Regions from separate parts of the Micromonospora sp. NPDC005257 genome, predicted to be linked through region 1. Evidence: riboswitches for the same ligand, from Rfam matches in the RefSeq annotation. Region 1 holds a riboswitch; the other holds the start of a gene.
The links. Region 1 has a riboswitch for thiamine pyrophosphate ahead of ACFYO8_RS27830 (ECF transporter S component). Riboswitches for the same ligand answer to the same signal wherever they lie in the genome.
Positions count from the first base shown of each region.

Region 1 (5,473 bases):
CCTGGGTGACCAGGATCGGCCCGGCCTGGAGCAGTACCGGGCCGGAGCGGTCGGCCGCGAAGAGCGTGAGCGTGACGAGGATGCCGACGGCGGCGGCGAGCAGCGGCCAGGCCCGGTGGGCCAGCACCCGGTAGCGGACGCCGAACAGCGGCAGCACCGCGAGTTCGACGGCGATGGCGACGGCCGGGGCCACCGGATCGAGCGTCGCCACCAGGATCAGCGTGAAGACCATCGCGGCGGCCAGTTTCGCCACCGGATTGCGCCGGGCCAGCGGGGCGCCCGGCGCGGCGACCGGTTCGAGGTCGATCACGGGACCACCCCGCCGGGGGAGCGGTCCACTGAGAGCGTCCGGTCGGCCAGCGCGGCCACGAAGTCCTCGTCGTGGGTCACCGCGACCACGCCGTGTCCGGCGTCGCGCAGTTCGGCCAGCAGGCCGACCAGCTCCAGCCAGGTGCGCCGGTCCTGGCCGAACGTGGGTTCGTCGCAGATCAGCAGGCGGGGCGCGGTGGCCAGGGCCGTCGCCACGCTCAGCCGCCGCGCCTCCCCACCGGAGAGGGTGTACGGGTTGGCGCCGGCCAGCTTGTCCAGCCGCAGCCGGTGCAGCAACGCGTCCACGGTGGCGGTCACCGCCGCCTCGGACTGACCGGTTCGGCGCGGCCCGAGCGCCAGTTCGTCGCGGACGGTGGCGCTGACGAACTGGTGCTCCGGGTCCTGGAACACCGAGCCGATCCGGCGCACCAGAGCGGGCGCCCGCCAGCGGTGCGGGGGAGTGCGCGCGTCCCGCCCGGCCAGCTCGGCGGACGCGGTGACGGCGCCGGTCCCGGGGCGGAGCAGGCCGCCCAGGAGCAGCGCCAGCGTGGACTTGCCCGCCCCGTTGGGGCCGAGGACGGCGAGCGCCTCGCCGGCGCGTACCCGAAGATCGGTGGGGTTCAGCCGGGGTGGCAGGCCGAGCCGGTCGGCGGTGAGCAGCACGTCGCCGGGCGGCGTGGTGGCGTGCCGGGGCGGCGCGACGTGGCCGGGCACCCAGACCCCGGCGGCGGCCAGCGCGTCGCCGTGCGCGGCGAAGACCACCTCGGGTGGCCCGTCGGCGCGTACCCCGCCGCCGGGTTCCAGCACCACCACCCGGTCGACCAGCGGCAGCGCCTCGGTGATCCGGTGCTCGACCAGGATCATCGTGGTGTCCGGGTCGAGCGCGTTCGCGACGGCGCGGCGGATCAGGGCGGCGCCGCCCGGGTCGAGGTTGGCGGTGGGCTCGTCCAGCAGGAGCAGGCCGGGGCGGAGCGCGAGCGTGCCGGCCAGCGCCAGCCGCTGCTGCTCGCCGCCGCTGAGCGCGGCGGTCGGGCGGTCCCGGGGGTACGGGAAGCCGACCCGGTGCAGCGCCTCGTCGACGCGGGGCCAGATCTCGTCGGCCGGCACGCCCCGGTTCTCCAGCCCGAACGCGACGTCGTCGCCGGAGCGGGCCATCACGAGCTGGGTCTGCGGGTCCTGGAACAGGATGCCGACGCGCTCGCGGGCCTTGCGCGGATCCAGCCCGTCGATCTCGACGGTGCCCTCCTGCTCGCCGGAGTCCTCCGGCAGCAGCCCGGCGAGCGCGGCCAGCAAGGTGCTCTTGCCGGCTCCCGAGGGTCCGAGCAGCAGCACCCGCTCCCCGCTCTCCACCCGCAGATCCACCCCGCGCAGAGCCCACCGCTTGCGTCCCCCGTGCCGCCACCCGAACCCCCGCAGCACCACAGCGCTCACCGCGTCCCCCTCTCCGCTCTCCAGCCTGGGTGATCAAGGAGTTCGCGTCCGGAAAACCGTGCCCGGCGGACGCAAACTCCTTGATCGCCGGGGCGGGGCGGGGCGGGGCGGGCTAGACCAGGGCGCGGTCTCGGCCGGCGGGGAAGCGGTCCAGCACGCCGGTGTTCGCCAGCGCGCGGGTGAGGACGTGCGCGCCCAGGCCGGCGACGATCGTGGCGCTGACGATCGTGATCAGCGCGTACGGGAGGCGGTAGGAGGCGAAGTCGTACGCCTTGTTCCAGTAGACGAAGTCGAAGATCGCCGCACCGAGACCGGTCAGCGCACCGGCCAGCACCGCCACCGGCAGGCGGAACGAGCGGTACCGGAACGCGGCGAAGGCCAGCTCGGCGCCGATGCCCTGCATCAGGCCCTGGAGGATCACGATGCCCGCCCACTGGCTGCCCAGCAGGGCGGAGACGATCGCGGCAACCGTCTCGCAGTAGAGCGCGGCGCCCGGCTTGCGGATGATCAGGCCGGCGAGCACCGCCGGGATCAGCCACACGCCGTAGAGCACGGCCTGCGCCGGCGGGAAGAACGCGAACGCCGCGTCGGTGGCGCTCCAGAGCAGGCCCCAGGCCCAGAACACGACGCCGAAGGCGACGGCGATGACCGAGGCGACGACGATGTCGACGGTACGCCAGCGGTTGCTGTCGGTGTGGTTCACGGTTGGCTCCCAGTTCGTCGAGGTGAACCAGGAGAAGACGCACGCCGCGCCCGGTGGTCACCGGACGGCGACGCGGCTGGAGGTCGACCGAACTCCCTGCGCTGGCATTACCCAGATCAGGTTCGAGGGTCTGCGGGCACCGGCCCGCACTCTCAGCGCTGTGCGCTCCCCTGTCGGATGTGAAGTTGTCTCGTCGCAGACGCTAGCACCGACGACGGGCCCCGGCCCAGCAGGACGAGTGTCGGTATGGTGGCGATCATGCTGGTGGATGCGCGAGGACTGACGTTCGAGGTACGCGCCGGCGGCCCCGAGGACGGCGACCCGGTCCTGTTGCTGCACGGCTTCCCGCAGCACTCGGGCGAGTGGGACGCGGTCACGCCCGCGCTGCACGCCGCCGGGCTGCGCACGTACGCGCTCGACCAGCGCGGCTACTCGCCCGGCGCCCGTCCGGCCGGCGTCGGGGCGTACCGGATTCCGGAGCTGGTGGCCGACGCGGCGGCGGTGCTCGACGTGCTCGGGGTGAGCCGCGCGCACCTGGTCGGCCACGACTGGGGCGCGATCGTCGCCTGGGGCCTGGCGGCGGCGCGCCCGGAGCGGGTGCGGACGCTCACCGCGGTGTCGGTGCCGCACCCGGTCGCGATGGGGCACGCGCTCGCCACCGACGCGCGGCAGAAGGCCAAGTCCGCCTACATCACGTTGTTCCGCAAGCCCGGTACGGCGGAGAAGGTGCTGCTGGCGTGGAACGCCGCAGTGCTGCGCAAGATGCTCGGCGGGGTGGGCGACGCCGCCGCGGTGGCCCGGTACGCCGAGCCGATGCGCGAGCCGGGGGCGTTGACGGCGGCGCTGAACTGGTACCGCGCGATGACCGGGACGGACATGAAGGCGGTCGCCCCGGTCGGGGTACCCACCACGTTCGTCTGGAGCGACAAGGACGTGGCGATCGGCCGGACGGCCGCGCAGGCCTGCGCCGCGCACGTCACCGGCGACTACCGCTTCGTGACGCTGCCCGGCGTCAGCCACTGGATTCCGGACGAGGCGCCCGGCCCGCTGGCCGAGGCGATCCTCGCCCGGTGCCGAGGAACGGAGGCGGCATGACGGTGAGCGCCGAGGCTTACCTGGCGGTGGTGACCGAGACGATCGGCCGGGTCGCCGCCGAGCAGCGGGGCAACGTGGCCGCCGCGGCCGACCTGATCGCGGCGGCGCTGGGCGCCGACGGTGTGGTGCACGCGTTCGGCACCGGGCACTCCGAGGCGCTGGCCATGGAGATCGCCGGGCGGGCCGGCGGCCTGGTGCCCACCAACCGGATCGCGTTGCGTGACCTGGTGCTGGTCGGCGGCGACCCGGCCGACGTGCTCGGGCCGAAGCTGGAACGCGACCCGGCGGTGGCGCACCGCCTCTACGAGCTGGCGCCGATCCGGCCGCAGGACGTGTTCGTGCTGGCCTCGAACTCCGGCGTGAACGGGGCGATGGTCGAGTTCGCGTCCATCGTGAAGGAGCGCGGGCACGGCCTGGTGGCGATCACCTCGGCGCAGCACTCGGCCCGGATGACCTCGCGGCACCCGTCCGGCCGCAAGCTGGCCGAATTCGCCGACGTGGTGCTTGACAACGGCGCCCCGTACGGCGACGCTACGTTGCCGTTACCCGGTGGCGGCGCGGTCGGCGCGGTCTCCTCGATCACCGCCGCGCTGCTCGCCCAGCAGATCGTCGCCGAGGTGGTGGCCCGGCTGGTAGCGGCGGGGCAGCGCCCGCCGGTCTACCTGTCCGCGAACATCACCGGCGGCGACGAGCACAACGCCGAGTTGGAAGCCCGGTACGCGGGCCGGATCCGCCGGGGTTCCTGAGCCGGTTTCGTGATCATCCGGACGGGGCACAGGCGGTGCTGCCGGTGGGTGTTCATCCGCCGGCCGTGCCGTCTCCCGGGGAGGTCCGCGAGTGTCGAAGGAATCCGAGAAGCAGCGCTGGCAGCGCAACTTCGCCGACCTGTTGCAGGAGCTGCGGGTCGCGCAGACCGGTGTGCAGATCCTCTTCGCCTTCCTGCTGACGTTGCCGTTCAGCAACGGGTTCGGCCGGACCACCGAGTTCCAGCGCGACATCTACATCCTGGCGCTGCTGACCGCCGCCGCGTCCGCCGCGATGATCATCTCCCCGGTCGCGTTCCACCGGGCACTGTTCCGGCAGGGGCGTAAGCCGGAGCTGGTCCGGTTCGCCCACCGGATGGCCACCGGCGGCCTGTTCTTCATGCTGATCGCGATGGTCAGCTCGGTCCTGCTGGTCACCGACTTCGTGCTGGACCGGCCGATCGCGTTCCTGCTCAGCGCGCTCACCGGCCTGTGGTTCCTGCTCTTCTGGGCCGTCCTGCCGTTCAGCCGGCGCAACTGGGGTGACGACGACATCGACGACGAGGACGACAGCCCGCAGTCGCTCACGGACTGACCGTCCCGCCAAATCGGACGTGCACACAGCGCTACCCCTGGGTAACACCCGGGGGTAGCGTCGTTTCGTCGAACGCGTCGACGCAGCCGGACCGACGAGGAGGCAGCCGTGACCACGACAGAGAACAGCCGGCCCGAGTCACCCGACGGCGCGGGGCCGCTGCCCAGCGAAGCGGGCCGGGTCTCCGAGAAGGAGGCCCGCCAGGTCGCCGAGGCAGCCCGCGAGTCGGCGTGGGACCGGCCCAGCTTCGGCAAGGAGCTGTTCCTCGGCCGGTTCCGGCTCGACCTGATCGACCCGTGGCCCCGCCCTGACCCGGCGGACGTGGCCCGCGCGGACGAGTTCCTCGGCGCGCTGCGCGCGTACCTGACGTCCGAGGTGGACGGTGCGGCGATCGAGCGGGACGCGCACATCCCCGACGAGGTGTTCCACGGCCTGGCCGGGCTCGGCGCGTTCGGCATGAAGATCGACCGCAAGCATGGCGGGCTCGGGCTGAGCAATCTGCACTACTGCCGGGCGCTGATGCTCGTCGGCTCGGTGAACCCGGCGGTCAGCGCGCTGCTCTCCGCACACCAGTCGATCGGCGTGCCACAGCCGCTG
Region 1 is NZ_JBIAKL010000017.1:77,953-83,425, forward strand. Features, by position in the region: gene ACFYO8_RS27820 (energy-coupling factor transporter transmembrane component T) at 1-310, opposite strand, end outside; gene ACFYO8_RS27825 (ABC transporter ATP-binding protein) at 307-1,740, opposite strand; gene ACFYO8_RS27830 (ECF transporter S component) at 1,853-2,443, opposite strand; TPP riboswitch at 2,519-2,625, opposite strand; gene ACFYO8_RS27835 (alpha/beta hydrolase) at 2,702-3,538, shown strand; gene ACFYO8_RS27840 (SIS domain-containing protein) at 3,535-4,284, shown strand; gene ACFYO8_RS27845 (DUF6328 family protein) at 4,376-4,876, shown strand; gene ACFYO8_RS27850 (acyl-CoA dehydrogenase family protein) at 4,985-5,473, shown strand, end outside.

Region 2 (5,473 bases), on a different contig from region 1:
GGCAACACCCCTGTCGACGGCGCCGCCGCGCTCGCGCCCGTCGCGCACGGCGGCGTGGTCCGGCTCGGCGCGCGGGTCCGGCCGGGACACTTCTCGCAGACCCACGACCGGCCGGAGCTGATGGCCAAGACGCTCGTCGAGGTGCTGTGGCGCGGCGACGACCACCGGGCCGGCATGGACCGGCACGCGGCCATGGCGGCGCTGTCCCGGTACGAGCTGGCCGCGCAGGGCGACCAGCGGTTCGGCACGCTCTCCGGCGGGCAGCAGGCCCGGTTCCTGGTGCTGCTGCTGGAACTGTCCGGGGCCACGCTGCTGCTGCTCGACGAGCCCACCGACAACCTCGACCTGGCCTCGGCCGAGGCGCTGGAAGCCGGCCTGACGGCGTTCGAGGGGACGGTGGTCGCGGTGACCCACGACAGGTGGTTCACCCGCACCTTCGACCGGTTCGTGCTGTTCCGCGGCGACGGCGACGTGGTGGAGACGCCGGAGCCGGTCTGGGACGTCGGGTGATCGGCCAGGACCTGGCCGAGCGGCTGTGCGCGGTGGACGGCGTGGTCGCGGTGGCGCTCGGCGGCAGCCGCGCCCGCGGCGACCACCGGCCCGACTCCGACTGGGACCTGGGCCTCTACTACCGCGGTGAGCCCGACCTGGCCGGGCTGCGCGCGGTGGCCGCCTCGGTCGCCGACGGGCCGGTGGACCTCACCGCCCCGGGCGGCTGGGGCCGTGGGTCGACGGTGGCGGCTGGCTGCGCGTCGGCGGCGTGCCCGTGGACTGGATCTACCGCGACCTGGACCGGGTGCACCGGGTCTGGGCGGACTGCCGGGCCGGCCGCTACAGGGTCGAGGTGCAGGCCGGGCACCCGCTCGGCTTCTACTCGCACGCGTACGCCGGGGAGGTGGCGCTCGGGCGGGTGCTCGGCGACCCGACCGGCGAGCTGACCGCGCTGCGGGCCGAGACCGTCGACTACCCGCCCGCGCTCGGCGCCGCGCTGGTCGCCGGTGGCTGGGAGGCCGGGCTGCTGCTCGACGGCGCCGCGAAGGGCGCGGCCGGAGGTGACTCCGGCTACGTGGCCGGCTGCCTGTTCCGGGTGGTCGGGGTGCTCGTCCACGCGCTGCACGGCCGGGCCGGACGATGGCTGGTCAACGAGAAGGGCATGATCGCCTCGGCCGGGCGCCTGCCGGGAGCGCCGCCGGAGTTCGCCGAGCGGGCGCAGGCACTGCTGGGCGCGGTGGGGCGTACCCCCGAGGAACTGGCGGCCACGATCGGCGCCGCCCGGGTGCTGGCCGCCGAGGTGCTGGGCTGAGGTGCTCGCCCGTTGGGCGCCCGGCCCGCGGGCATAGAGTGGATCTCGTGAGTGAGATGACCTATCGCCGGCTGGGCGACTCCGGGCTCGTGGTGTCAGTAGTCGGTATCGGCTGCAACAACTTCGGCCGCAAACTCGATCTCGACGGCACCCGGGCGGTGGTGGACGCGGCGCTCGACGCCGGGATCAACTTCTTCGACACCGCCGACATCTACGGCGAGCCGCAGGGCGCCTCCGAGGAACTGCTCGGGCAGGCGCTCAAGGGCCGCCGCGACGACGTGGTGGTGGCCACCAAGTTCGGCATGGCCATGAACGGCGCGAACGGGCCGGACCACGGCGCCCGGGGCGCCCGCCGCTACATCGCCCGCGCGGTCGAGGCGTCGTTGCGCCGGCTCGGCACCGATCACATCGACCTGTACCAGATGCACGAGCCCGACCCGGGCACCCCGATCGACGAGACGCTCGCCGCGCTGGACGACCTGGTGACCGCCGGGAAGGTGCGCTACCTGGGCAACTCCAACTTCGCCGGCTGGCAGATCGCCGACGCCGACTGGACCGCGTCGTCGCAGGGGCGCACCCGGTTCATCTCCGCGCAGAACCACTACTCGCTGCTGGAACGCGGCGTGGAGGACGAGGTGATCCCGGCCTGCGAGCGGTTCGGCCTCGGCATGCTGCCGTTCTTCCCGCTCGCCAACGGGCTGCTCACCGGCAAGTACACGCGCGGCGAGGCGGCCCCGGCGGGCAGCCGCCTGGCCGGTGGCGGCCGGTACGCCGAGCGGCTCGCCGCCGCGCGCTGGGACGTCATCGAGGCGATCGAGGCGTACGCGGCCGAGCGCGGGATCAGCATGCTCCAGGTGGCCATCGGTGGCCTGGCGGCGCGTCCCGCGGTGACGTCGGTGATCGCCGGTGCCACCACCCCCGAGCAGGTGAGGGCGAACGCCGAAGCCGGCACGTGGCAGCCCACCGACGAGGACCTGGACGCCCTGGACGCCATCCTCTGACGTCCCTGCCCGCGCGGACGCGCCCGCCTGCGCGTCGGGCCCGCGCGCGTTCGGCCCGTCCGCGCGTTCGGTCCGCCCGCGCGTTGGGTCCGCTCGCGCGTCGGGCCCGCTCGCGCGTCGGGCGTGCGCTCGCGCGTTCGGTCCACCCGTGTTCGGTCCGCCCGCGCGTCGCAGGTGCGTCCGCTCGTCGGCGTGCGAGCGTCGGGGCTTGCCCCGGCTCGGCGGGCGTGCGCACACCGGGGCCGCCCGCGCGCGCAGGCACCCATGGCGTTCCACTCAGAGGCAGCGCCCACGATGGGTGGAACGGTATGGGTGTCAAGGAGGCATTGAGACACTCATGGCGTTCCACTCGTCGCCAGATTCAGTCGCGGGTGGAACGCCATAGGTGTCTGCGGGCGGCCTCCTGACGCCCGTGGTGTCTCGGCCGGCCCGGCCCGGCCCGGCCAGACACCGGGTGGCGGTGGCCGGGCCGGGGGCGCGGCGGGGCGAGACTCGGGGCTGCGGGCTGCGGGCGGCGAGCTGGAGGGTGCGGAGGGCGGCGAGCCGAGGGCGCGGATCAGTGGTTTGCTGCGGTGGCACGACGTTCGGCCAGGGCCTGGCGTACCAGGGCGACAGTGGCGTCGGGTCGGCGTAGCACGTCGTCGGCGGTGAACCGGAGTACGACCCACCCGGCCGCGCGCAGCGCGTTCAGGCGCGCCACGTCCCGCCGGAAGTTTGCCCGCTCCCGGTGGTGGTCGCCGTCGTACTCGACCGCGAGGCGGAGAGCCGGCCAGGCCAGGTCCACCCGGGCCACGAAGCGTCCGCCGGCGCGCACCTCGTGCTGGGCGGTGAGCGGGCCGAGACCGGCGTCGAGGAGGAGCAGCCGCAGTCGCGTCTCCATCGGGGACTCGCTCAACGGCTCGGCCAGCGCCAGCACCTCGCGCAGCAGCGGAGCGCCCGGCCAGCCCGGCCGGTCGGCGGCGTAGGCCCGCAGGGCGGGCAGCTTCACGACCCGGCGACGCAGCAGCGCGTCGACGGCGACCAACGCCTCGGCGAGTGAGCCCTGTCGGCCCAGGTCGAACGCGGTACGCAGCGGGGTGGTGACCGGCAGACCGCCGACGAGGGTGCGGTCCCGCTCCGGCAGCGGCGACCGGACCAACCGCAACCGTGGGTGCGGTCGCAGTCGAGCAGCAGTCGGCAGCAGCACGGTGACCGGCGCGTCGCGGGTGAGCACGTCCGCGCCGAACAGCCAGGCGGCGCTGCGCCCCGCCAGCACGCCACCCGGAGGCAGGCGCAACGCCACCGCCTCGCACCACATCCGGTGGTCGTCGGCGCGGTGTCCGTCCCGGTGCACGTACACGTCCGGCAGCAGGCGGATCCACGTCGGCCCGCGCAGCATCGTCCAGGTGAGCAGCCCTTGGGAGACGGCGCGGCCGCCCCGGAACGGCAGGATCGCAAGGTTGCGCGGAACGCGGGCGGGAACGGACATCCGGGCAGCGTGTCGTGAGGAGACGGTCACCCGCTGTCCCAATCCGGCGGACGGCTGGTTCCTGGAAAAACCTCACCCGGCCTTCCGTACGGGCGGGAGGCGTCGTACGGTAGGCCGCAAGTAACCCACGGGAGCCCGGTGCGGACCGGGCTGAGAGGGGGGCTGGGAGCCCCCGACCGTCGAACCTGATCCGGGTAATGCCGGCGCAGGGAGGAGCGTTGCCGTGCTGTCCCTGGGACGACTGCATCTCGTCACCGACACCCGGCCGGGGCGTGACCCGCTCGCCGTGCTGCGTGCCGCCCTGCCGGTGGCCGGCGCCGAACTCGTCGTGCAGGTGCGCGTGGAGGACGACGCCACCGACCGGGAGGCGTACGAGCTGGCGTGCCGGGTGGCGCAGGAGTGCCGGCCGTACGGGGCACAGTGCCTGGTGAACGACCGGCTGCACGTGGCGCTGGCGGTGGGCGCCGCCGGTGGCCACGTCGGCGCGGACGACCTGCCCGTGGCCGCCGCGCGCCGGGTGCTCGGCCCGGACGCCGTGCTGGGCGCGACCGCCCGGGAGCCGGTGGGCGCCCGCGCGGCGGTGGACGCGGGCGCGAGCTACCTGGGCGTGGGCCCGTGTCACGTCACCACGACCAAGTCCGGCCTGCCGGATCCGATCGGCCCCGAGGGGGTACGCGCGGTCGCCGAGGCGGTGGGCGTGCCGATCATCGCGATCGGTGGGGTGACCGCCGCGGGTGTGCCGGCACTGCGGGCGGCCGGGGCGTACGGGGTGGCGGTGGTCGGCGCGCTCAGCACGGCCGCCGATCCCGCACACGCCGCGGCCGAGTTGATGCGGGCGCTGACGTGGTGAGAGAGGGCCCTTCCGCTACCGGAGGCGTTGACAGAGGGCCCGACGTGGCGGTGGTGGGCGCCGGGCCGGTCGGACTCGCCGTCGCGTGGCGGTGCGCGCAGCGCGGACTGCGTGTGGTGGTGCACGACGACCGGCCCGGTTCGGGCGCCTCGTCGGTGGCCGCCGGGATGCTCTCGCCGGTCGCCGAGGCGTACTTCGGTGAGCACGAGCTGACCGCCCTGCTCGTCGGGTCCGCCGCCCGCTGGCCCGGTTTCGCCGCCGAGCTGGCCGAGGCGAGCGGCGTCGACCTCGGCTACCGCACCGAGGGCACGCTCGTCGTCGGGCTCACCGCCGACGACCTGGCCGAGGCGGGGCGGCTGTGGTCGTACCAACGGGGTCTGGGACTGCCGATCACGCCGCTGCGCCCCTCGGAGCTGCGCGACCGCGAGCCGGCGCTGGCGCCGCGCGTGCGCGGTGGCGCGGTGGCCCCCGGCGACCACCAGGTCGACCCGCGCCGGCTGGTCGCGGCGCTGCGCACGGCCGCCGGACGGGCCGGGGTGGAGCTGCGCCCGGCCCGCGTCGGCGCGCTGTCCGAGGTGGACGCCCGGGTCACCGTGGTCGCGGCCGGTTGCGGCGCGGCGGCGCTGACCGGTCTGCCGGTCCGCCCGGTGAAGGGCCAGGTGCTGCGGCTGCGCGCGCCCGGTGGCGGTCCGCCGGCCTTCCGGCACGTGATCCGGGGGTACGCGGACAGCGAGTCGGTCTACCTGGTGCCCCGGGACAGCGGTGAGGTGGTGGTCGGGGCGACAGTCGAGGAGCGCGCGGACACCGAGGTCACCGCCGGCGGGGTGCTGACGCTGCTGCGCGCCGCCGCG
Region 2 is NZ_JBIAKL010000002.1:162,819-168,291, reverse strand. Features, by position in the region: gene ACFYO8_RS04245 (ATP-binding cassette domain-containing protein) at 1-510, shown strand, start outside; partial or broken gene ACFYO8_RS04240 (DNA polymerase subunit beta) at 507-587, shown strand; gene ACFYO8_RS04235 (hypothetical protein) at 761-1,303, shown strand; gene ACFYO8_RS04230 (aldo/keto reductase) at 1,342-2,304, shown strand; gene ACFYO8_RS04225 (DUF559 domain-containing protein) at 2,861-3,772, opposite strand; TPP riboswitch at 3,890-4,001, shown strand; gene thiE (thiamine phosphate synthase) at 3,996-4,622, shown strand; gene thiO (glycine oxidase ThiO) at 4,616-5,473, shown strand, end outside.
Region 2: linked by a shared signal. The riboswitch ahead of thiE (thiamine phosphate synthase) and the one ahead of ACFYO8_RS27830 (ECF transporter S component) in region 1 are both predicted to bind thiamine pyrophosphate.